2 regions of the Methylobacillus sp. genome follow, and region 1 is predicted to be linked to the other one. Evidence: riboswitches for the same ligand, from Rfam matches in the RefSeq annotation. Region 1 holds a riboswitch; the other holds the start of a gene.
The links. Region 1 has a riboswitch for cobalamin ahead of V7Z75_RS06865 (TonB-dependent receptor domain-containing protein). Riboswitches for the same ligand answer to the same signal wherever they lie in the genome.
Positions count from the first base shown of each region.

Region 2: it holds a riboswitch for cobalamin, as region 1 does, so the genes downstream of both, V7Z75_RS07980 (PEP-CTERM sorting domain-containing protein) here and V7Z75_RS06865 (TonB-dependent receptor domain-containing protein) in region 1, are expected to answer to the same signal.

Region 1 covers NZ_DAIUFW010000004.1:90,860-101,989, forward strand. Annotated here, with positions in the region: gene V7Z75_RS06815 (group II truncated hemoglobin) at 1-119, shown strand, start outside; gene V7Z75_RS06820 (YaeQ family protein) at 170-706, opposite strand; gene V7Z75_RS06825 (hypothetical protein) at 999-1,607, shown strand; gene V7Z75_RS06830 (dienelactone hydrolase family protein) at 1,640-2,530, shown strand; gene V7Z75_RS06835 (RNA-binding S4 domain-containing protein) at 2,603-2,815, opposite strand; gene V7Z75_RS06840 (DUF4202 domain-containing protein) at 2,939-3,571, shown strand; gene V7Z75_RS06845 (antibiotic biosynthesis monooxygenase) at 3,573-3,902, opposite strand; gene cobU (bifunctional adenosylcobinamide kinase/adenosylcobinamide-phosphate guanylyltransferase) at 3,907-4,443, opposite strand; gene V7Z75_RS06855 (cobalamin-binding protein) at 4,446-5,261, opposite strand; gene V7Z75_RS06860 (hypothetical protein) at 5,272-5,850, opposite strand; gene V7Z75_RS06865 (TonB-dependent receptor domain-containing protein) at 5,990-7,723, opposite strand; cobalamin riboswitch at 7,974-8,208, opposite strand; gene cobO (cob(I)yrinic acid a,c-diamide adenosyltransferase) at 8,304-8,918, opposite strand; gene V7Z75_RS06875 (hypothetical protein) at 9,072-9,272, shown strand; gene V7Z75_RS06880 (cell division protein ZapA) at 9,269-9,577, shown strand; gene V7Z75_RS06885 (DUF2237 family protein) at 9,827-10,186, opposite strand; gene V7Z75_RS06890 (EVE domain-containing protein) at 10,253-10,711, shown strand; gene V7Z75_RS06895 (transcriptional repressor) at 10,782-11,130, shown strand, end outside.
Region 2 covers NZ_DAIUFW010000005.1:1,442-12,571, forward strand. Annotated here, with positions in the region: gene V7Z75_RS07970 (TonB-dependent receptor) at 1-945, opposite strand, end outside; gene V7Z75_RS07975 (DUF4465 domain-containing protein) at 1,011-1,808, opposite strand; gene V7Z75_RS07980 (PEP-CTERM sorting domain-containing protein) at 1,831-2,655, opposite strand; cobalamin riboswitch at 2,776-2,999, opposite strand; gene V7Z75_RS07985 (LysR family transcriptional regulator) at 3,080-3,970, opposite strand; gene metE (5-methyltetrahydropteroyltriglutamate--homocysteine S-methyltransferase) at 4,074-6,365, shown strand; gene V7Z75_RS07995 (CBS domain-containing protein) at 6,532-6,960, shown strand; gene V7Z75_RS08000 (monovalent cation:proton antiporter-2 (CPA2) family protein) at 7,022-8,875, opposite strand; gene V7Z75_RS08005 (NAD(P)H-dependent oxidoreductase) at 8,875-9,486, opposite strand; gene V7Z75_RS08010 (secondary thiamine-phosphate synthase enzyme YjbQ) at 9,491-9,910, opposite strand; gene fae (formaldehyde-activating enzyme) at 10,065-10,613, shown strand; gene V7Z75_RS08020 (MlaE family ABC transporter permease) at 10,643-11,130, shown strand, end outside.

The DNA.
Region 1 (11,130 bases):
ATTCATGGCTGGAGTGCATGCTAACCGCCATTGATCGTGTGGGTTTGCCAGCAGACGTGAAAGACGATCTGATGACCCACTTCACGCGCGTTGCCTTCCAGTTGAAAAACAAGGATTAAGACAGCTCCAGCAAACGCTGGATGGGGCATGAAAACATCACGCGGCTGGTTTATTTCCACTGCTCACATGCCACTTCCATGCTGCGCTCGCCATCGCTGATCCAAAGCTGACCGTCCTGAATGGTGCATTGCAGCGCCATCGTGCGCTGCGCCAGTTCAGCCAGCGCCTTGGTCTGTTCTTGCGGCAGGTTGAATATGCGCACATTCCTCAGCCGCGCCAACCCACTGCTGTTCTGCTCAAACCACATCTCCGCCGTGCGTCCGCCATACGCATAGACAATCACCTCATCCGCGCGCCCGCTGGCCTTGCGGATCAGCCTTTCATCCGGCAAACCCACGTCTATCCATTGCTCGATCTTGCCGGTAAAGTCCTTGCGCCAGAGGTCGGCCTCATCGTCATCCGTCATGCCCTGCCCGAACGCCAGCATCTCATGCGCATGCAAGGCAAATGCGAGCAAGCGCACCATCATGCGCTCATCGGTTTCCGAAGGATGCCGCGCCAACGTCAGCGCATGATCTTGATAATAATGTCGCTCCATATCTGCAATCTGCAGGCTGGTCTTGAATACGGTGGATTTGAGCGCCATGGAATACCCTGGGAAAATCAATCAAGTTGCAGAGCTTAACGCATGTTTGTAGCGAACCACCATACTAACTTGAAGTAAGACTGGCAATGCCTGGGCAAGTGGGTGCAACACCCTCATCGAGATGCAAAGCTGCCTGACGGGATTGGTATTCATTGGTTCACCTCATACCAACTGACAGGAGTCGCAGGATACATTCTTGTGCTTCCCATCTCCTGAATACATGGAAGCGAGACACATTGCCTGCCTGCCGTGGTTTAATCTCACTTTGATTCAATGATTGGGCATGGTAATCATGGCATCCACAGAAAAAACGTTAGACACTAACCAAGGTAATGACCCAGGCAAGAAACCCGGCATCATTGCCTTGCTGCTGTCTGTATTTTGTGTGCCTTTGCTCGGTGTGCTGGTGGGGATATTTGCGCTTCTCAAATCGCGCACCGTTGGGCAGAGGAACTTATTCGCTATCCTCGCCATCGGCATCAACCTGGTCTACACCATTTTGCTGGCACTATTCCTGGTCAGCGCCAGTTATGTATCAAAAGGCAAGGTAGAGCAGCAGAAACAGGAAGAGGCGATTGAAGCGTTAGCCTTGCAGCAACATGGCCCAGTCAATACAGACCGTATTGCGCAAGAACTGCTTGATAAGCTGAAAAATTTCCATGCAATTCATGGCGTTTACCCTTCTTATGATCAATTTCTGTCCGAGCACGGCCCGTTAGCTTTATCGGACGAGCAGCGCGAGGCGTTGGTCAATACAGCAGCACCGCGAAGCACCCGCGTGGGTTTCCAGGCTTGCGTGGCGTCCAATGGCGTCAGCAGCGGCGTGATGCTCCGGCCAGGTTCCGGCAATACGCCATTGGTTGCGGGAGATTGCAGGAATATTGCCGCCAGGCGCGAATAATCCTTTGCCACCCCAGACATCAGGAGAAAACAATGCAACGCAAGACGATTCAAGATTTTGATTCCGAAGTAATGCAGGCCTATGACGAATATACCCATGGAGAAATCAGTCGCCGGGATTTTCTGAGCCGGGTGGCAAAGTTTGCCGTGGCGGGGTTGACTGCGGAAGGGCTACTCGCCGCCTTGTCCCCGCAATTTGCATTGGCGGAACAGGTATCGCCTGACGATAAACGCCTGCAGGCAGCGTGGCTTGAGTTTCCTTTCCCACAAGGAAACGGGACAGTGAAAGGTTATCTGGTCAAACCTGCCAATGCCACGGGCCGCCTGCCAATAGTGATGGTGGTGCATGAAAACCGTGGTTTGAATCCGCATATCCAGGATATTGCCCGGCGCATTGCGCTGGATGGCTTTATCGCCTTTGCGCCAGATGCACTGGCTCCCTTGGGCGGATACCCGGGCGATGAGGATGCAGCGCGGGCATTGTTTGCCAAGCTTGACCAGGAAAAAACGCGTGAGGATTTTGTTGCCGCTGCAATAGCGCTCAAACAATTGCACGAGGGCAACGGCAAGTTAGGCGTGGTCGGTTTCTGCTATGGCGGCGGTATCGCCAATTTCCTGGCAACCAGGCTACCCGAACTGGATGCTGCCGTGGCATTCTATGGCGCGCACCCAAACGCCGAGGCTGCAGCAAAGATCAAGGCACCCTTGCTGGTGCATCTGGCAGAACTGGATGAGCGCATCACATCAGGCTGGCCTGCCTATGAGCAAGCGCTCAAGGCTGCGGGGGTGAATTACCAGGCCTATATCTATCCCGGCGTGCAGCATGCCTTCAACAACGATACAACGCCGCGTTACGACGAAGCCGCAGCAACGCTCGCCTGGCAACGCACCATGGCCTTCTTCAACCAGTATTTGCGGCCTTGATCATCCGCGTTGTTTGGGCGTTGCATGCCAGGCGTGGGGGGGGTTACGCATGAGCACACACTATTAGAGTTGCTACTCTTGTCCCTGCACCGTAATAGTCTGCCCCATGCATTCCACCATCTGCCCGGCACGAATTTTGGCAGTCTTGCGCGTTTCCGGCTGGCCATCCACCTGCACCAGTCCTTCCGCCACCATGGCCTTGCCCCGGCCGCCCGAATCAGCGATACCCACAAGTTTGAGCAGGTTGCAAAGCTCGATATAGTCACCGCGTAACGTAAATTCCATGGTTTATCTCTGTGATGATTGAATGCCCGCGATTAGACCATGTTTTATCGGGGCAAGAAATGAGGGCAAGGGTGCTTTCGCGTAAAATGTTGTCACATTCATTTGTTCAGGTGCGATATGCAGATGCTTCCACAAACAGAGCCTCGTTTTTCCCAGGCAATTGCCGCATTTGACGCGCGTAACGCCAGGGATCCCAACCAGTCGCTCGTCAATGGCATTGCTGTTCCCAAAGAGCTGGCTTATGCGCAACGCATGTCGGAGATGCTGCAACGCTATGCGCCACAGGCATCCGAGGCTGTGCAACTGGCAGCACGCTGCCAGCATATCGAGCGCTGGACCCTGCCGCGCGAAGCTTACCCGATGACCAAGCCCGGCTATCATCAATGGCGGCGCAAGCTCAAGGAATATCACGCCCAAGTGGCGCGCGAGATCATGCAGCAGGCCGGATACGACACTGAAACCATGGACAGCGTAGCGGCGCTGGTCAGCAAGGATGCGCCGCTGGCAAATGCCGAGATGCAGCTATTGGAAGATGTGATCGTAATGGTGTTTGTCGAGCACTATCTGGAAGAATTTGTCGGCCAGCATCCTGAATACGATGTAGCCAAATGGAAAGATATTCTGCACAAGACCTTGCGCAAGGTTTCACCAGCCGGGCATCAAGCCTTATTGACGCAGATAAAGCTACCGCAAGCTTTGGTGCCATTGATTCAGGAAGTCATGACAGAAGGCGGATGGATACCCACCGCCGGTTGAATCAGTCGACTTTCCAGTCTTTGAGCGGATGCTCCAGCGTGTTGTCATTGTAGGCACGCACCACTTGGGAAATGACCACTTGGTAGCCATTTAGCCACGCACCCTGCGCGGCTTTGGCTTCAAGATGCTTAGGGTGTTGCATGAGTTCATGCAGGCCGGTCATTTCCGTCCAGTAATACACGGTACAGATACGCCCATTCTGTGGATTTTCCCAAGCCTCTTCCCCGGCATAGCCGGTAGTTTGTCGCGCAAAAATAGCTATTTCCTCATCCAGCCAATGAAAACGCTCATCAAGTTGCTTTTTCTCAAAAATAAAGGTGGCAGAAAACATCCCCTTATTCTTTCAAGGCCAACGGCAAGCCAGCCGCAATAAAGCTGACCTTATTGCAGAGTGAAGCCACCGCCTGGTTGAGCCGCCCGGCTTCATCCTGGAACTGGCGGTTGATTTCCCCCAGCGGCACGATGCCCATGCCGACTTCATTGCTGACAAACAGTATTTTTCCCGGCAGGCCAGGCAATGCTTCCAGCAAGGCGCTGCGCTCTGCCTGCCAATCCACGCCTTCCGGCGGTGCGCACTCCGGGCAGATGCATTGCGCCAGCCACAAGGTCAGGCAGTCCACTAACAAGCAGCGCCCAGGCGCAGCTTGCGCTTGGAGTGTTTCCGCCAGCTTGTGCGGCACTTCCACGGTCTGCCAGTGCACCGGACGGCGTTGTTGGTGATGACTGACACGTTTGCCGAATTCGCTGTCATATACCTGCGCGGTGGCGATATAAATGACTTCCAGCCCACTTTCGCTGGCAAGTTTTTCCGCGTAGGCACTCTTGCCCGAGCGTGCGCCGCCAAGAATCAGGTGGTGGTCATGTGCGTTCATGTTCAACTCCAGTGCTTGCTGTGCGCCTGCTGCACGCCCCAGCGCTGGATGATGGTTTGCAACTGCTTCAAGCCATGCTGTATGAGAGAAGGGCCGGGCTGCAGGATATCATCGGCATTGATTTCATATATCTGCCCGGCTTGCACAGCAGGGATAGCATCCCAGCCCGGCCTCGCCAGCACCTGCTCCGGCTGGAATTTCTTGCCGCACCAGGAACCAATAATGATATCTGGCTGCTTCTGGATGACTATGGCAGGATCGGCAATAATGCGGTCCTTGGCGGACTTGAAGGCTGACAGTTCGGCAAAGCAATCCGTCCCGCCAGCAATTTCTATCAGCTCGCCCACCCACTGAACACCGCTGATCAACGGTTCATTCCATTCTTCGAAATAGACCCTGGGCGCTCGAGGCAGGTAGCTGGCAGTGTCTGCCACCTGGCGCATGGTCTGTTGCAGGCTTTCGATCAAGGCAGCCGCACGGTCATTGGCATGCGTCAATGCGCCCAGCGTGGCAATCATGTCCAGAACGCCTTGCACCGAACGCTGATTGAACACATGCACTTCCACCCCAATCCGCACCAGCTCGGCAACGATATTGGTCTGCAGATCAGAAAACGCCAGCACCAGGTCGGGCCGCAATGCAAGAATCTTGTCGATATTGGCCGTGCTGAATGCCGATATCCGGGGCTTTTCCTTGCGGGCGATTGCCGGACGGGTAGTAAAGCCGGAAATGCCGACAATACGGGATTGCTCTCCCAGCAGGTACAGCACTTCCGTGGTTTCCGCCGTCAGGCAGGCAATGCGTTGCGGGCCTTTCATTACCGATATTTCAGGCGTTTGCCTTGGCGCGGTGCGCGCGGATGTAGCGGAACAGATGCACGCCAGCCCAAACGATGGCGAAATACATCATGGAATAGCCCAGGTAGACCGGTAGGTAATTCCAGCCATGCTGTATAGTCTCGTGCAGCCCATTATTGGGGAACCGGCCCGAGAACAGGTAATAGGTCTGGGTGGAAATCACGAACGCCATCACAGTGGTTACCAGCGTAACCGGCACATAGCGCACGAGAGAAAAAGCATCCGGCTGCTTGCTCAGCCAGCGTCCGCCCAGCCACATCGCGCCATAGGCCAGAATCAGGCCCCAATAGCCATCCGTGAGGCAAAAACCCTGATAGGGATCCAGCGCGGCAGCGCCGAAATCAATAATGGCGGCAATGATGAAGAACAGCACAAACCAACCAGCACGCCACAACAACATGCCACCCAGCAGAAATACCGCCAGGCTGGCATCCGGCAAAGCCACACTGGTCATTGCATGGCCGCCACGCGTGAGCAGCATGAAGAAAAACAGCAGCATGGCAATGCCGCCCTGTTGCAACAGGAAATGTCGATTGGATTGGATATTCATATCGAAAATAAAATATGTAGATATAAAGCCAAGATGATAACACCGCACGCCTGCCCAGAATAAGAAAACAGCCCGCCGGCAAAAAGCCGGCCAGACTGTTTACTATTCAAGCTCTTTCCGGGCAAATGCCGGTAACGGCTTATGGTTGAGGCGTGTAACTGACGCTGAAGAATACGTTGGAGCCGGGGGTATTGTAGTATTCAGCAATGTTATTCATCGTATCAACAATCTTGGCTAATGCATAATTCTTATCGAAGATGTTGTTAGCTCGTGCTAGCAGTCTCCATTCAGGGTTGACCTGATACTCGGCCACCATATTGAATAAGGTGTATCCCCCCAGTCGAACAGTATTCGCCACATCGTTATATCTTGCGGAAGAACTCACCACTTCACCGCCTATGCGCAGTTTGTCCAACTGATAAGACAGGTTCAGGCTGCCATGACGGTTGGCGCGCAATTGCAACAACTTATCGTTTTCATCATTACGTGGAGATTGAATATCTACATTACCGCGTAATGTCCAGGCATTCCACTGATGACTACCCGCTAATGTCAGGCCTTGAATTTTGGCGCGATCAATATTGTTGGAGGCAAATATAGCTGAGTCATAGACAATCAGATTACGTACCCTGTTTTCATAAACCGTGGCAGAAAAACTGGTCTGTTTGTCGTTGTAACGCACACTGGCTTCCACACTATCCGACTTTTCTGGCTCAAGATTGGGATTGCTGCTTCTTCCAAAAATGGGATGCGCAGGCCAGTATAGCTGGTTGAAGGATGGAGCGCGGAAAGCACTGCCATAATTGGCAGTCACTTGCCATGCATCGCTGATCTGGTAGCCATACCCAATATTGCCGGTATCGTTAGTACCGTATTGCGAGTTATGATCAACGCGATAACTGAGTTGTGCGGAATGCGCGCCTTGGCTCAGCGAGTAAATCGCGGCATAACCATCATTATCGCGGCTGGTTTTGTCATATTGAGTGGTGGAATCCAGTCGCTGTTCCAGCCTGTCATATAACAAGGTCAGAGTGCCCATAGGCAAAGTAATATCATTCTGCCAAGAGATCTGACGTTGCTTGGTATCAAAGTAGGTTTTGCCATAATCCGCATCATAGTCTGTAGCATCGTTACGGCCCTCACCTATGCGGATGGTCGAATGCCAGCTCTCGGTAAACTGGTTGCGACTGAAAATGGAATAGCCAAGTTGTCTTGTCATATTGTGATTGGAAAAAGGTACCGAGCTGAATAGGTTGTCATAGCGGTTATGGCCTTCGCTGGAAAAAAACTGGATACCCACACTGTGGCCAGAAACAATCTGATAGCTCAGTGAACCATTCACAGCAAGGTTACGATAGCCGTCATGATCTTTACGCCAAGAGCTATGGGTTCTCAGTGCGGAAAAACCATCAGTATCATAGCTAGAAACATTCAGTGCAAAGCTAGTATCGCCTACGCGACCACTGAAACCAGCATCTGCAGTTTTGGTGTTATAGGAACCATAACCAGCAGAAGCATAGAAGCGCGGCGCACCTTTGCCCTGTTTAGTGAAAATCTGGATTACACCGCCAATGGCATCTTGACCGTATAGGCTGGAAGCCGGGCCGCGCAGGATTTCAACACGCTCAATTTGGGCAGCAGGAATATTCTCTAAAGCGGTTGTGCCATCTGTCCCGGAATTGATACGTATACCATCGACTAACACAATGACATGGTTGGAATTGGTGCCACGCATAAATAAGAAGCCACTCTTGCCAGCGCCACCATTATGGGAAATTTCAATGCCAGGCTGGGTTTGCAGCAATTCCAGCAACGTGCTCTGACCCGCGCGCGCAATATCGGCGGTTTCGATGACGCTGACATCGCCGATCACGGCTTTGCGTTCTTGCGGAATTCGGCTGGCAGTGACGACGACATCCTCATCCAGCGTCACGACAGGCTCCGCCCAGACAACAGCGGGAAAAGCGAGACTGACCAGGCTCGCAATAGTAAGTTTTTTCATGTGGCTTCCTTGAAGTGCATGCGGCCCCGCATGCAGGACAAAATTCAGGAAAACCAAAGAAAAATGGCAATGATGCCGGGCAATGGAATTGCCAGGAATTACAGACCGTCACCCCGCGGTTTTCCAATGTTTGTATCAGGCCGGTCTCCGGGCTTGCGAGTTAAGATCACTCAGATGTCTCCCGCCTTCCCATGACTTGTGTTTTGTCACAGTGGCATCGTGGCAGACATGACTCGCTTACCGTTGCGGGGGCAGCGCAGGCATTGTTTTGCATCAAAAAACGCACCTGCTTCCCAGTTTCACCCTTGCACCCGCCTTGCAGCAGATGGTCAGGCACCTGACAACTGGCGCGCATTATACTTGAATTGGCCCAGGAATGAACGTGAGCGATAGAGGCGGGCTGCCTCATCAGCAGCCATTCACCAGCAGGAAAATTCTGACTAAGACGGCCCTACCATTCCACACCAGGCATGGCCTGCACTCCACTATTGAACGCGTGCTTGACCAATGTCATTTCGCTCACGGTATCAGCCTGGGCAATCAGCTCAGGCAGTGCGCCGCGTCCGGTAACCACTACATGCTGCATCGCAGGACGCGCTGCAATGTCGGCAAGCACTTCCTGCAGATCCAGATAATGATATTTGAGGACGATATTGAGCTCATCGAGAATGACCACGCCCACACTGGCATCCCGTAGAGCTGCCTGGACCTCGCGCCAGCCTTGCTTGGCAGCGGCAATGTCGCGATCACGGTTCTGGGTTTCCCAGGTGAAGCCTTCACCCATCACATGCCAGGCCACATTAGGCTGTTGACGGAAAAAGGCTTCTTCTCCAGTATCCGACCGTCCTTTGACGAACTGCACCACCACGGCCTTCATGCCATGCCCAAGCGCGCGGGCGAGTAGTCCGAAAGCTGCAGTGGACTTTCCCTTGCCGTTACCGGTGTTGACCAGAAGCAAACCACGCTCGATCTGCGCAGCCGCAATCTTGGCATCGATAATGGCTTTCTGACGCGTCATTCTTTCGGCGTGGCGCTGGTTGCGGTCCGAAGGGTTCTGTTCTGTCATGGACTTAGTCTAGGGTGAGGGTTGTATAGATAAATTTCCAAGGTTGCGCACCTTAACATGGCAAAACAGGTTTTTGATATAAGGTGTTGTAATCACGTCATAAATTCTTATGCGCAGTTGACCATGGATTGATTTTGCAATTATAGTGGCGCCATGAATGCTGATTTGATCACGTTGGAAGAAAAGCTCGCGCAGCTCATTTCATTATGCCAAATGCTGCGAGCCGAAAATCTTGAACTCCGTCAAGAGCTTACACGCTCCCAGGATGACAATAAACAATTGCAGGACAATATCGAGCTTGCCAGCCGCAAGCTGCAAACCCTGATCGAACGCCTGCCGGAGGATAGTGTATGAGCAATGTGCGTGGCGTCGATGTCAGCATCATGGGGCGCGAGCTGACAATTGCCTGTTCCGACGAGGAGCGGGAAGCATTGTTACGCTCCGTCGATTATCTCGACAAGAAGATGCGTGAAATCCGCGATACCGGCAAGGTGGTGGGCGCCGAGAAGATTGCCATCATGGCGGCGCTCAATATTGCCCATGAATTGCTGACCGCCAACATCGGCGGTTTTGACATTGGTGATTTCAAGCGTAGAATCACTTCCATGCAGGAACAGATTGATGCCGTGGTTGGCGAGGAACAAAACCAACTGTTTTAATTAGGCATTGCCTCTGCCATAAGTTACAAGAAGCTGGATGACTCCGGCTTCTTCCCCTTGTTCCCTGCGGTGTTGTCCGGGCCATAGATTCCTTGAACCATAAATTTGGCTTAGGTTTCGGTCTGTTAAGCAGCTATGTGCGCGCTCCGATGCGGGTGTACCTGACGCAGCTTTAGGTCGCTACCACTTGAACCGTACAGGTTCAGGATGCCGGTCCGGATGACATTTGCGGGGAACTCCTTCCAAGCCCTATCTCAGGGCGTGATATTCCAGGTCAGCAAGGCTGACTACTTCCAGCGCCCGCTCATGGGTTGCCTCAAGGATCACCGGCGGGGCATAACCAGCCTCAGCTGCCTCATACCAACGCGAAGCGCATAAACACCAGCGGTCACCTGCCTCCAGTCCAGGAAAACCATATTCAGGCCTTGGGGTACTGAGGTCGTTGCCTTTGGAAAACGCGAAGGCCAGAAACTCTTCTGTCATCATTGCGCAAACCGTATGACTGCCGATGTCTTCCGGGCCGGTGACGCAGCTGCCGCTGCGGGTGAAGCCGGTAACGGGGTCCATGCTGCAAGGTTGTAATGTGGTACCAAGGACGTTGCGGGCCATGCTGTGGATTCTGAAATTCAATTGACTCGGGTTATGATACGGAATCTGTGTTGATTTGAGAATTTCATGCGTTACTGGCTGATGAAATCAGAGCCTTCGGATGTATCGATTGATGACCTGGCATCATTCCCCGACCAATCAGTGGATTGGTATGGCGTGCGCAATTACCAGGCGCGCAACTTCATGCGTGACCAGATGCAGCTTGGCGATGGAATCCTGTTTTATCATTCCAACTGCGCGGAACCTGGTATCGTCGGTATCGCCGAGGTGTGCAAGCTGGCTTATCCTGACCGCCTGCAATTCATCGAAGGACACAAGTATTATGACCCCAAGGCCACGCCCGAGACTCCGCGCTGGTTCAATGTGGATATCAAGCTGGTGCGCAAGACCCGGTTATTGAGCCTGAAACAGATGCGTGAAATTCCTGAATTGCAGAATCTGCGTATCCTGCAGCGTGGTAACCGGCTCTCAATCACGCCGGTGGATCCCAAGGATTGGGAATTTATTATAAAACTGCTTGCCTGACGTTCATTCCGCGACAGCAGCGCGATGCATGATATGCTATCGCAGCGTCAGGTTTCAATTACAAGGAGAGATGATAGTGGTTACAAAAAGAGATGACGGAATAGCAGATCCGCATCAGGATTTGAGAAACAGTGGCCTGAAAATCACCTTACCGCGGCTTAAGGTGCTGGATATCTTCCGCAACAGCGAACAGCGTCACTTGGCTGCTGAAGATGTATACCGTATCTTGATCACCGAGCATTCTGAATTCGGCCTGGCAACGGTTTACCGTGTGCTGGCACAATTCGAGCAGACCGGTTTGCTGAAGAAAAGCCAATTGGGCAACAACAAAGCCGTGTATGAGCTGAACGATGGCGAAGAACACCATGGCCACTTGGTCAGCACCAGCACCGGCGAAGTACGGGAATTCTATGATCTAG
Region 2 (11,130 bases), on a different contig from region 1:
CAAACCAAGATTGGGGCTCATGACATAATCATTGGTGCGTTGCCGTTTGGTTGCTTGCAAGGTTAGCTTGCCGAATTGCTCGAAATCGAGGCTCGCCCCCAAGGTATAACTATCGTCATCTGTCCAGCCCCTATCATTTGGTGTCCGTGTTCCTCTTCGTCCAGATTCGGATCTAAACGCCTCTCTGCTGACATACCCGGTAAACCCATGTTCATCTCGATGGCTGCTAATCCGGAGGTAAAAATCATACAGATCGTTAGGCATCAGGCGGAATTCAATAGCGCCGTTTTTGGAGCGAAGGTCACTGTTCTTGCGGTAACCATCGGTATCAAGTTGACTGAGATTGATGGTGGTTGCCAAGGGGCCAGCCGAAGCCCTTAGATTGCCTCGCAAATCCTGCTGACCAAATGAGCCACGCGTTGCCTCGACGAAACCAGATATTTTCTGACCAGGATAACCACGTTTGGTAATGATGTTGATCACGCCACCAACGGCACCATCACCGTATTCCACGGAGCCACCACCACGCAGGATTTCCACGCGTTCAATCTGCGATAGTGCTATGGTGCTGAAATCAGCTCCTGAAAGGTCGAATTCATTGAGTTTCACCCCATCAATCAATACCAGAACATTGCTGACGGCAGTATCACCCATACCACGGATATCAATACTGGCCTTCTTGTCATTGCCATAAAAGCTTTTAAGGTTAAGTCCAGCTTCGCGACTGAGCAGTTCAGCCACAGAACTATAGGGAGAGCGGGCAATTTCCTCGGAAGTAATCACGCTGACACTATGCGGTAAACCTTTAAAGGCCTCATTATCGTGCATGCCAATTATCTGGATCTCCTCCAGAGTAGCTGTATCTTCTGCGGCGAAACTGGTCAGACTAGGCCCTGTAATCAAGGTCGCGAGCAGCAGTAGGCGAGTGTGATGAGATAGATTCATGATGAGTAAAAAATGAGAACCCGCCACCTAGCTAAGATCGCGGGCTAATGCAATGCCAGGTAAACCTAGCTGCGGCGCTTGCGTGCAACAGCACCCAGCAGGCCCAAGCCTGCCAGCAGCAATGCTGCACTGCTTGACTCAGGCACAGGTGCTGCAACCAGGTTATCCAGCGCAAAGTAGGCAGGAGTATTGATACCCCATTGCGGATGATTGTCGGAAGAGGCTACATTGAATGTGATCTTAGTCACCGCACCCAGGCTGGAAAAATCGACAAACGTCCAGTCCTTGACGATGTAATCCTGACTGTTATCGCTGAAACGGTAATCTGCCAGGTAGAAATCGACAAAACCTGTACTATTGCCGAGCGCATCAAAACCATAGGCAGTCAGCTTGAACCAGTCTTCATCATTCCCACTTACACCGCCAAACATCTTGGCAAAATCATCACCATAGGTCATGGAGAGCGCCGCATAGGTAGTATTGGTGATATAAGCACCCGCTACATTCACCGCGCTATCAAAGGTAATGGTCGGCTGATTGCCAAAGTAGGAGGAGACATAAGCTACCGCATAGCTGGATGACCCATCTGCACCTTCACCTGCAAAAGCGCTGAACTGGTTCAACCAACCTGCTGTTGTGGTATCAGTCTGGTTGGAGTAAGTGAAACCATCCCATGAGCCATACATCTCGTCATAATTGAACTGAAAGCTTCCCAGGCCACTGGTAAATATCTTGTCCGCTCCGTTGTAATTGCTATTCGGGCTAGATAAGAGATCTTCAAATGTGCTGGTAACAGTCGCTGCATTAGCTTGCCCAGCTACCATCAGCCCGGCAATAGCTAGGCTTGTCATGTACTTGTACATATCTTTTCCTTTCCAGAGAGGGTTAAGCTGTCAGATTGCGACGTTGACGACGACGCGCTACTGCAGGCACTACAATCAAGCCTGCCAGCAACATGGCATACGCAGACGGCTCCGGCACGGCTGCTGCAAAGTGGATGACACCCACTGCATCCAAGTCGAAGCCGCCACTACCCCAGGTTGGGAAAGGATCATAGATAGGATTGGGGCCACCGTATTCAGCAGGATAACTATCGAAATAGCTACCATCCCCTACAATGTCGATCAGGCGGACATGGCTGACTGCATTGACATCCAGTCCAGCAATGCCTACCAGATCATCAAGATCAAATGGTGTGCCATAACCTACCTTGTACTTACCAGCCAGATTATGGATATTGGTGGGATCCACCGTACCGTAGCCACTGACAGGATTGGATGTGAAGGAATAGTTAGGAAAACGGAAGAAATTGATACCGTCAGAAGAAACCTCAACGTATGCCAACTCAAGGAAGGTGTCATTGAAAGAATTCTCGAATACGGCAAAGTCATAGCCAGTACCGTTGTAGATCGTGCCACTGAATGTCAGTGTAATGCTGCCGCCATCGCCCAGAGTGACAATATCATAAACGCTGTCCAGACCGGTGCCCGCCGCACCACCCAAGGCATTTTCAGGTGTTTTCCAGGTAGCATCGACGTTAGGGCCTGGATTATAGTTTTCATAACCGGTAGCCCACTGGACGAAACCGGGATCGGTACCAATAATAGCAGTGGATCCAGGCTTGCCTGCAGCTGGTGCAAACGGACCCGCATAGGCCGCACCGCTCAATAGCAAACCTGCCAATGGCAACAAGGCAAAAGTATTACGCATGGTGAATTTTCCCCAAATCTGATGAAATGAAGCTACAAATGGATAAGGAGAAAATAGGCATGAGCCCTGACAGGACGCAGGACGACACTCAAGCACACATCACACTACCCACCGTAGCAAACGTATTACAAGCATCAGGCCGGTCTCCGGGCTTATGAGGATATATCCAGTTCACCTTCCCATGCAGCATTGCACAGTGGCATATCGAACCGGCATGACTCATTTACCGTTGCGGGGGCAGCGTCGGAATTGCACTTCACTATGAACGTGAGATTGCGCACCGAACTTCCCGTTTAACTCCTGACAAAGAACTTGTCAGAAGCACCTAAAGCATTAGCGATACTATCACAACTTCGCTTATTTCATTTACCCGAGACAAGCATCGCTCTCTCTTTGCCCAGGGTATTTAAGCCATATGTATGACTCAGCCCAGAACTTGAATCTGCGCCAATTCGACAAAAGCCTGGACGTAGTCGATATGCATATCCGACTCGCGGATGCCGAGAAAAATCTGCTTGGTGACACCGTCCCTGCCCAGACGCAGCGGCACCACGTCAAACTTGGCCCGATATTCATTGACCAGCCAGCGCGGTAATGCCGCCACGCCACGTCCGCTCGCGACCATCTGCAGCATGATGTCCGTAGTCTCGATCTGCTTGTGACGCTTGGGGTTAATGCCTGCAGGGAGCATGAACTGGGTATAGATATCCAGCCGGTCGATTTCCACGGGATAGGTAATCAGGGTTTCTGCCGCGAGCTGCTCCGGCAGCACGTACTCCGCGCCGCTCAACCTGTGCCGCACGCCCACCACCAGCACCTGCTCGTAATCGAACACCGGCTGGAAATGCAGGCCCGGCTTGTAGAGCGGGTCCGGCGTCACCAGCATGTCGATCTCGTAGCCGAACAATGCGCCTATGCCGCCGAACTGGAATTTCTGCTTCACGTCCACGTCCACATCGGGCCAGGCGGCGAGGTAAGGCGACACTACCTTGAGCAGCCATTGGTAGCAGGGATGGCACTCCATGCCGATGCGCAGCGTGCCGCGCTCTCCCTGAGCGAACTGGCGCAGACGTTCTTCCGCCAATGCCAGTTGCGGCAAGACGCGGTTGGCTACCGCCAGCAGGTATTGCCCGGCCTGCGTCAGGCGCAGACTGCGCCCTTCGCGCAGCCAGATATCCGTGCCCAGTTGCTGCTCCAGCTTCTTCATGCTATGGCTCAGCGCGGATTGCGTCAGGCACATCACATTGGCTGCCGCCGTCAGCGAGCCTTGCTTTTCGACTTCGCGAATGATGGTGAGATGGATTCTATCCAGCATACTGATGAGTTAAATTCATTGAGTGTTGAAATAATACCATTTTTAATCATGTATTGATCGGACTACCATGCTCACATCATAAATTCTGATGAAGGTAATGCACATGGCCACAATTCATAATCTTGGCTTTCCGCGCATTGGCGCCAAACGTGAACTGAAATTCGCATTGGAATCCTACTGGAAGGGCGAATCCTCCCGTGAAGAGTTGAAATCCACTGGCGCCGCCTTGCGCCAGCGCCACTGGGCAGCGCAATCGGACCTCGATCTCGTGCCAGTTGGCGACTTCGCCTTCTACGACCAGGTGCTGGACATGAGCTTCACGCTGGGCAACCTGCCCGAGCGCGTCAAGGATTTCCACGGCGACCAGCTGGACAACTACTTCCGCGTGGCACGCGGCCGCTCCGCCAAATCCGCCGAGGAACATGCCGCTTGCTGCGGCGGCGTCGCCGCGGGCGAAATGACCAAGTGGTTCGACACCAACTACCACTACATCGTGCCAGAATTCAACGCCAATACCGCATTCAAGCTGGACACATCGCGCCTGCTGGAACAATTGGCCGAAGCCAAGGCGCAGGGTGTCAAGGCCAAGCCCGTCATCATCGGGCCGGTGACCTACCTGGCCATCGGCAAAGCCAAGGACGATTCCGACAAGCTGGCCTTGTTGCAGCGCCTGCTGCCTGTCTATGCCGAACTGCTGGAAACCCTGGCGAAGCAAGGCGTTGAATGGGTGCAGATCGACGAACCGATCCTGGTTACCGAGCTCGACGACGGCTGGCAGGATGCGTTTGAAACTGCTTATAGCTACTTCAAGAGCATTCCGGTCAAGCTGTTGCTGGCGACCTATTTTGGTCAATTGCTGGAAAACCGCGCCTTGCTTGCCAGCCTGCCAGTCGCGGGCGTGCATATCGATGCCATCAACGGGCGCGACGACATTGCGCCGCTGCTCGAACTGCTTCCTGCGGACAGAGTTGTATCTCTGGGCGTCATCAATGGCCGCAACATCTGGAAAACCGACCTCAATGCCGTGCTGGATTGGGTAGAGCCGCTGGCGCAACAATTGGGCGAGCGCCTATGGATTGCGCCTTCCTGCTCGCTGCTGCACGTACCTGTGGATCTCGACAGCGAACAACGTCTGGATGAAGAAATCAAGTCCTGGCTGGCGTTTGCCATCCAGAAACTGGCAGAATTGAAGGTATTGGCTACCGCGTTGCGCAGTGGTCGCGCTGCCGTCAAGGCGGAACTCGACGCCAACCAGGCCGCGATCGACGCACGTCGCAATTCGCCGCGCGTGAACAATCCAGCAGTCAAGGCTGCCTTGGGTGAACTGGATGCCAAGCTAGGCCAGCGCAAGAACCCGTATGCCCAGCGCGCGCAAAAGCAGGCAGCTTTGCTGCAATTGCCAAAGTACCCCACGACTACCATCGGCTCATTCCCGCAAACCGCCGATATCCGTCAGGCCCGCAGCCAATTCAAGGCAGGCACGCTGAATGAAATTGCTTACAAGGCCGCCATGCAGCAGGAAATCGAGCGCAGCGTGCGCGAACAGGAAAAGCTGGGCCTGGACGTATTGGTGCACGGCGAAGCCGAACGCAACGACATGGTGGAATACTTCGGCGAGCAACTGGAAGGCTATGCGTTCAGCCAGTTCGGCTGGGTGCAGTCCTACGGTTCGCGCTGCGTGAAGCCGCCCATCCTGTTCGGTGACATCAGCCGCCCGCACCCGATGACCGTGGAATGGATCAAGTATGCGCAATCGCTCACAGCCAAGCCGATGAAGGGCATGCTGACTGGTCCCGTGACCATCCTCAACTGGTCATTCGTGCGCGACGACCAGCCACGCTCCGTAAGCTGCTACCAGCTCGCACTGGCCATCCGCCAGGAAGTGCTCGACCTGGAAAAAGCCGGCGTACACGTGATCCAGATCGACGAGGCTGCCTTGCGCGAAGGCCTGCCGCTGCGTAAATCGCAATGGAAGGAATACCTCGACTGGGCCGTGGAATCGTTCCGCATCACCGCCAACGGCGTGGAAGACGAAACCCAGATTCACACTCATATGTGCTATTCCGAGTTCAACGACATCATTGCTTCGATCGCGGACATGGATGCCGACGTCATCACCATTGAGACCTCGCGCTCGGATATGGAGCTGCTCGACGCGTTCGACAACTTCAATTACCCGAACGAAATCGGTCCTGGCGTTTACGACATTCACTCGCCCAACATACCGACAGAAGAGCACATGGTGCAGCTGATGCAAAAGGCTGCAGAGCGCATCCCTGCCGAGCGCCTGTGGGTAAACCCTGACTGCGGCCTGAAAACCCGCCAGTGGGCAGAGGTGACCCCTGCGCTGACCAATATGGTCGCTGCAGCGAAAACATTGCGCGCCCAGCACTGACCACGCCAGTAGCTTGTGATTGAATCAATATGCCGCGTTCAGCGGCATATTGCATTTCAGGGGTTGGCAGCCGATAACCCGCCATCCATGTCCTGGATATTCATCACGAACGCAATCCAGTGTATATTGACCCCATACTGACAAGAAAACAAAAGGAGGCGCCACCATGAAAACCGTGCGGCAAGTTCTGGACACCAAAGGCAGTACCGTATATTCCGTTGCGCCGGAAAGCCTGATCTATGACGCTTTGCTCCTCATGGCCGAGCACCATATCGGTGCGTTGGCCGTCATGCAGAGAGACAAGCTGGTCGGCATCTTTTCCGAGCGGGATTATGCGCGCGAAGTCGTCCTCAAAGGCAGAACCTCGAGAACCACGACTGTCGGCGACATTATGTCGGCGCAATTGACGACAGTACACCTCGACGATACCGTGGATCATTGCATGAACCTGGTGTCAGGCAAGCGCGTCCGCCACCTGCCAGTGCTGGAAGATGACAAGCTGGTCGGCCTGCTCTCCATTGGCGATCTGGTGAAGGAAACCATCGCCTACCAGGAGTTTCTCATCCAGCAACTGGAAAACTATATCCAGAGCTAAAGCAACTCATCAAGCTCTCCTGGCGTTGCTGCTCTCCTTGCTGTGTTGTGGCAATTGCTGCTCAAGAGGGCTTGGAGCCACTTGACGCGTCCGGGCCTTCCCAGACATTGTGATTGCGGCTATCCGTCACCTCTTCCATTTCCCGCGCCAGCATCCGCTGCAAATCCTGGCGGGTGCGCACCGTGTAGGAAACCACTTCCTGCATATTGGTGTGGATAGGCTGCAATTCCCGCGTCATTTTCTCATCACCCTGTCGGAACCGCCAGGCGGCGCTATATGCCTGGTACGGTGTATAGCCCATTTCGCACAATGCCTTCTCGCCCAGATGCACCGCTGAGAAGAAAGTTTCACGGACGCAATCAATTCCCATATCCATATAGTCGAATACATAGGTACGGTTGCGCGCGCGGGCCAAAATTCTGACTTCGGGATAATGCTGGCGCACATACCGCGCCGTTTCCAACGCATCTTCGGCATTGTCTATCGCCAGTATCAAGAGCCGCGCTTTGGCGATGCCTGCCGCGCGCAATACATCGGGCCTGGTAATGTCGCCGTAATAGGCGCGATAACCGAAGCTGCGCATCAGCTCGATCTGGTTGGGATCGTGCTCGATCACCGTCGGCACAATTCCGGCACTGGTCAACAAACGGGTGATAACCTGCCCCACCCTGCCGAACCCGGCAATGATAACGGGCCGTGCCTCCTCAAATTCGTCATGCTGCCGGTTCTTGCGATGCTGCTTCAGCCTGCGCCGATAGCCATACTGAAAAAGCAGCAATAATAACGGCGTGGTGACCATGGATAACGCCACCACGGAGTTAAGCAACGCGCTATGCCCGGCGCTGATGACCTTGGCCTCGACCGCCGTGTTGAAAATCACAAAAGCGAACTCGCCTATCTGCGACAAGGTCACCGCAAACATCATGCTGCCAGCATTCGCCTGACCGAATATCCGTGCCAAGCCGAACAGTAACGCCAGCTTGACCAGCACAATAGCCAATGCCAGCCCGATAATCAGCCCTGGCTGCTGCAACACCATGTCCAGGTTGACCGACATGCCCACAGAAATGAAAAACAGCCCCAGGAGCAAACCTTTGAAAGGCTCGATATCCAGTTCCAACTCCTGGCGGTATTCCGAATCCGCGAGCAGCACTCCGGCAATGAATGCTCCCAAAGCCATGGATAAACCGACCAGTGTCATGAGAATGGAAACGCCGATGACCAGGAACAAGGCAAAGGCGATGAATATTTCCCGTAGCCCGGTGTTGGCGATATAGCGCAGCACCGGGCGCAGCAGGTATTGCCCGCCCAGTATCAGCAACACCACCAGTCCAATGGCCTTGAGAATCGCCAGCCAGTCCATATGTACGCCATGCGAGGTATGCGCCCCTGGAGCGATAACCAGCAGCAGGATCATGATGGGAATAACCGCCAGATCCTGGAAAAGCAGGACGGCAAACGAGGCTCGCCCTGCCGGCCGGTTCAATGCCCCCTGCTCGGCAAGAATCTGTATCGCAATTGCGGTGGAAGACATGGCAATCCCCATGCCTGCCACCAACGAGAACCGCCAATCCAGGCCAAAGACCACGCCCAACCCATATACCAAGCCAGTAGTGAGCAAGACTTGCAAACCACCCATACCGAAAATCGGCAGGCGCAACTCCATGAGCTTGTCCGGCTCGATCTCCAGCCCGATCAGGAACAGCATCATTACCACGCCGAACTCGGAAAAATGCATCACCGTCTCGGTGTTCCCGACCAAGCCCAGCCCCCAGGGGCCGATGACGATTCCAGCAAACAGGTATCCCAACACGGAGCCGAGGCCAATGCGGCGGAACACAGGCACGGCCAGCACCGCCGCACCGAGATAGATAGCGCTTTCCAGCAATAGGGCAGGAATCTGGGTGTCCGCCATCAGCTTGCTTTCATGTCATTATCCGGCGCCAGATACTTCGCCTCTTCCGCCTGCAAGCTATCTACCACTGGCGGCCAATCGCCTGCCGCCAACCGATCAAGCCAGATAGCATAACTTGCCGCTTGATCCTGCAAAGCCTCATCGCTGAGAGTATCCGCCGCCTGGATGAGAAAAGGTTGCAGATAGTGCATATTGCATAGCCTCGCCGTCTGTTCGAAAGGTCGCAACAGCTCGGCCATGGAAAAATGGTTATAGCCACGGCGCTGGTAGACGACTTCCGACCCCGCTGCAGAAACAACCTGCACCCAGGCCTTGCCCGACAAATGTGTGGTTTCACCATAAGCCCAGCCGTAGCGCAGCACGGTATCCAGCCAGCTTTTCAGCAAAGCCGGGCATGAATACCAATATAAAGGGTGCTGGAACACCAGCACGTCATGCTCATTCACTAATGCCTGCTCATGCGGCACATCAATCATCTGCTCAGGATAAGCGGCATAAAGATCATGCACCCGCACGCACTCGCAGCGACGGGCAGCCTCAAGCAGCGCCCGGTTGATACGCGAGTTTTCCAGCATGGGATGTGCCAGAATCACCAGCACGCGCTTGTTCAAACGCTCATTCCCCGATGATTTTCACGAGTACGCGCTTATTGCGGCGGCCATCGAACTCTCCATAGAAAATCTGCTCCCACGGACCAAAATCCAGGCGGCCTTCCGTCACCGCGACCACGACTTCACGGCCCATGATCTGGCGCTTCATGTGCGCATCGGCATTGTCCTCGCCGGTATCGTTATGGCGATAGTTGCGAATGGGCTCGTGCGGCGCCAGGCGCTCCAGCCATTCACGATAATCATGATGCAGGCCGGATTCATCATCGTTGATGAACACGCTTGCAGTGATATGCATCGCATTCACCAGCACCAGCCCTTCACGCACGCCGCTTTCGCGCAAACAGATTTCGACTTCATGGGTAATGTTGATGAACGCCACGCGCGACGGCGCATTGAACCACAGCTCTTTACGGTAACTTTTCATGGGTCCTGCCTTAAAAAATAGTCAACCGGGAAATTATAGCCTGCCGCTGTTGTCATTGGACGAGCCGAAATACTCTTTTGCAATTAGCTTGGTTTTCGGTTAAAACTAACCAGTTACTGCCTTCTCATTACAATCAAGCAAGGAGAAATACACAATGAGCGACAAGATCTACATGCGTGTCGGCGAAGCCCTGGTGGCAGGTGGCCCGCCCGGAACGGCTGCCGAACCAGAGGTGATCATCGGCGAAATGGACGGCCCCATGGGCACTGCCTTCGGCACCTTGCTTGGTGACCAGGTCAAGGGACACTCCCGCGTGCTTGCCATCCTCAATACTGACATCATGGTGCGTCCCGCCACCATCATGGTGAGCAAGGTCACCGTCAAGAACGAGCGTTACACCAATATCCTCATGGGCACCGTGCAGGCCGCAATCGCCAATGGCGTGCTGGATGCCGTGCGCAATGGCGATATCCCCAAGGAGAAAGCCAACGACCTCGGCATCATCGTCTCGGTCTGGCTCAACCCCATCGTGATCGACCAGGACAACCTGGACCATCAAATCCTGTTCGACATCCACCGTAAGGCCACAGCCAACGCCATCCACAAGGCGATGAACAATAAGCCCGATATCGATTGGCTGTTGGAAAACCAGGACAAGATCGTGCATAAATACTTCCAGATGGGCCTGGACGGCAAGATCTGACTGACCAACACATAATTTAGGCTTTAAAGATGCCCTGGCAGCATGCCGTTGCCAGGGCAATATTCAACAAGAATGCTATGGCTGCTGCAGGTTTTCAGGTAGAGCGAGATGCTCCAGGTGCAACACGCATTGTCCTCAACGGGCAATGGTCCCTGCGCGACCTGGATAACGACTTCGCCCGGCTGCGCCGTGCGCTCAAGCCCTATTTTGCCGATGCCAATATTCACTGGGACCTGACCCAGATCGAACAGCTGGATACCGCTGGCGCGGCAGTCTTGTGGAATGGCTGGCATGGTCAATTAAAGGATAAGGTAGCGCTCACTGACGAACAAGCCGCTTTATTTGAAACGCTGGCCAGCATTCCTAATCCAACCGTTGAAAAATCCTCGCGTTTCAACCTGCTAAAGCTGATAGCCGCAGCAGGCAGGCTGACGATTTTCATGAGCAGCCATCTCCGTGATTTCGTCAGCCTGCTGGGGCTGCTGGTCATGGAACTGGCTTATCTCCTGCGCCGACC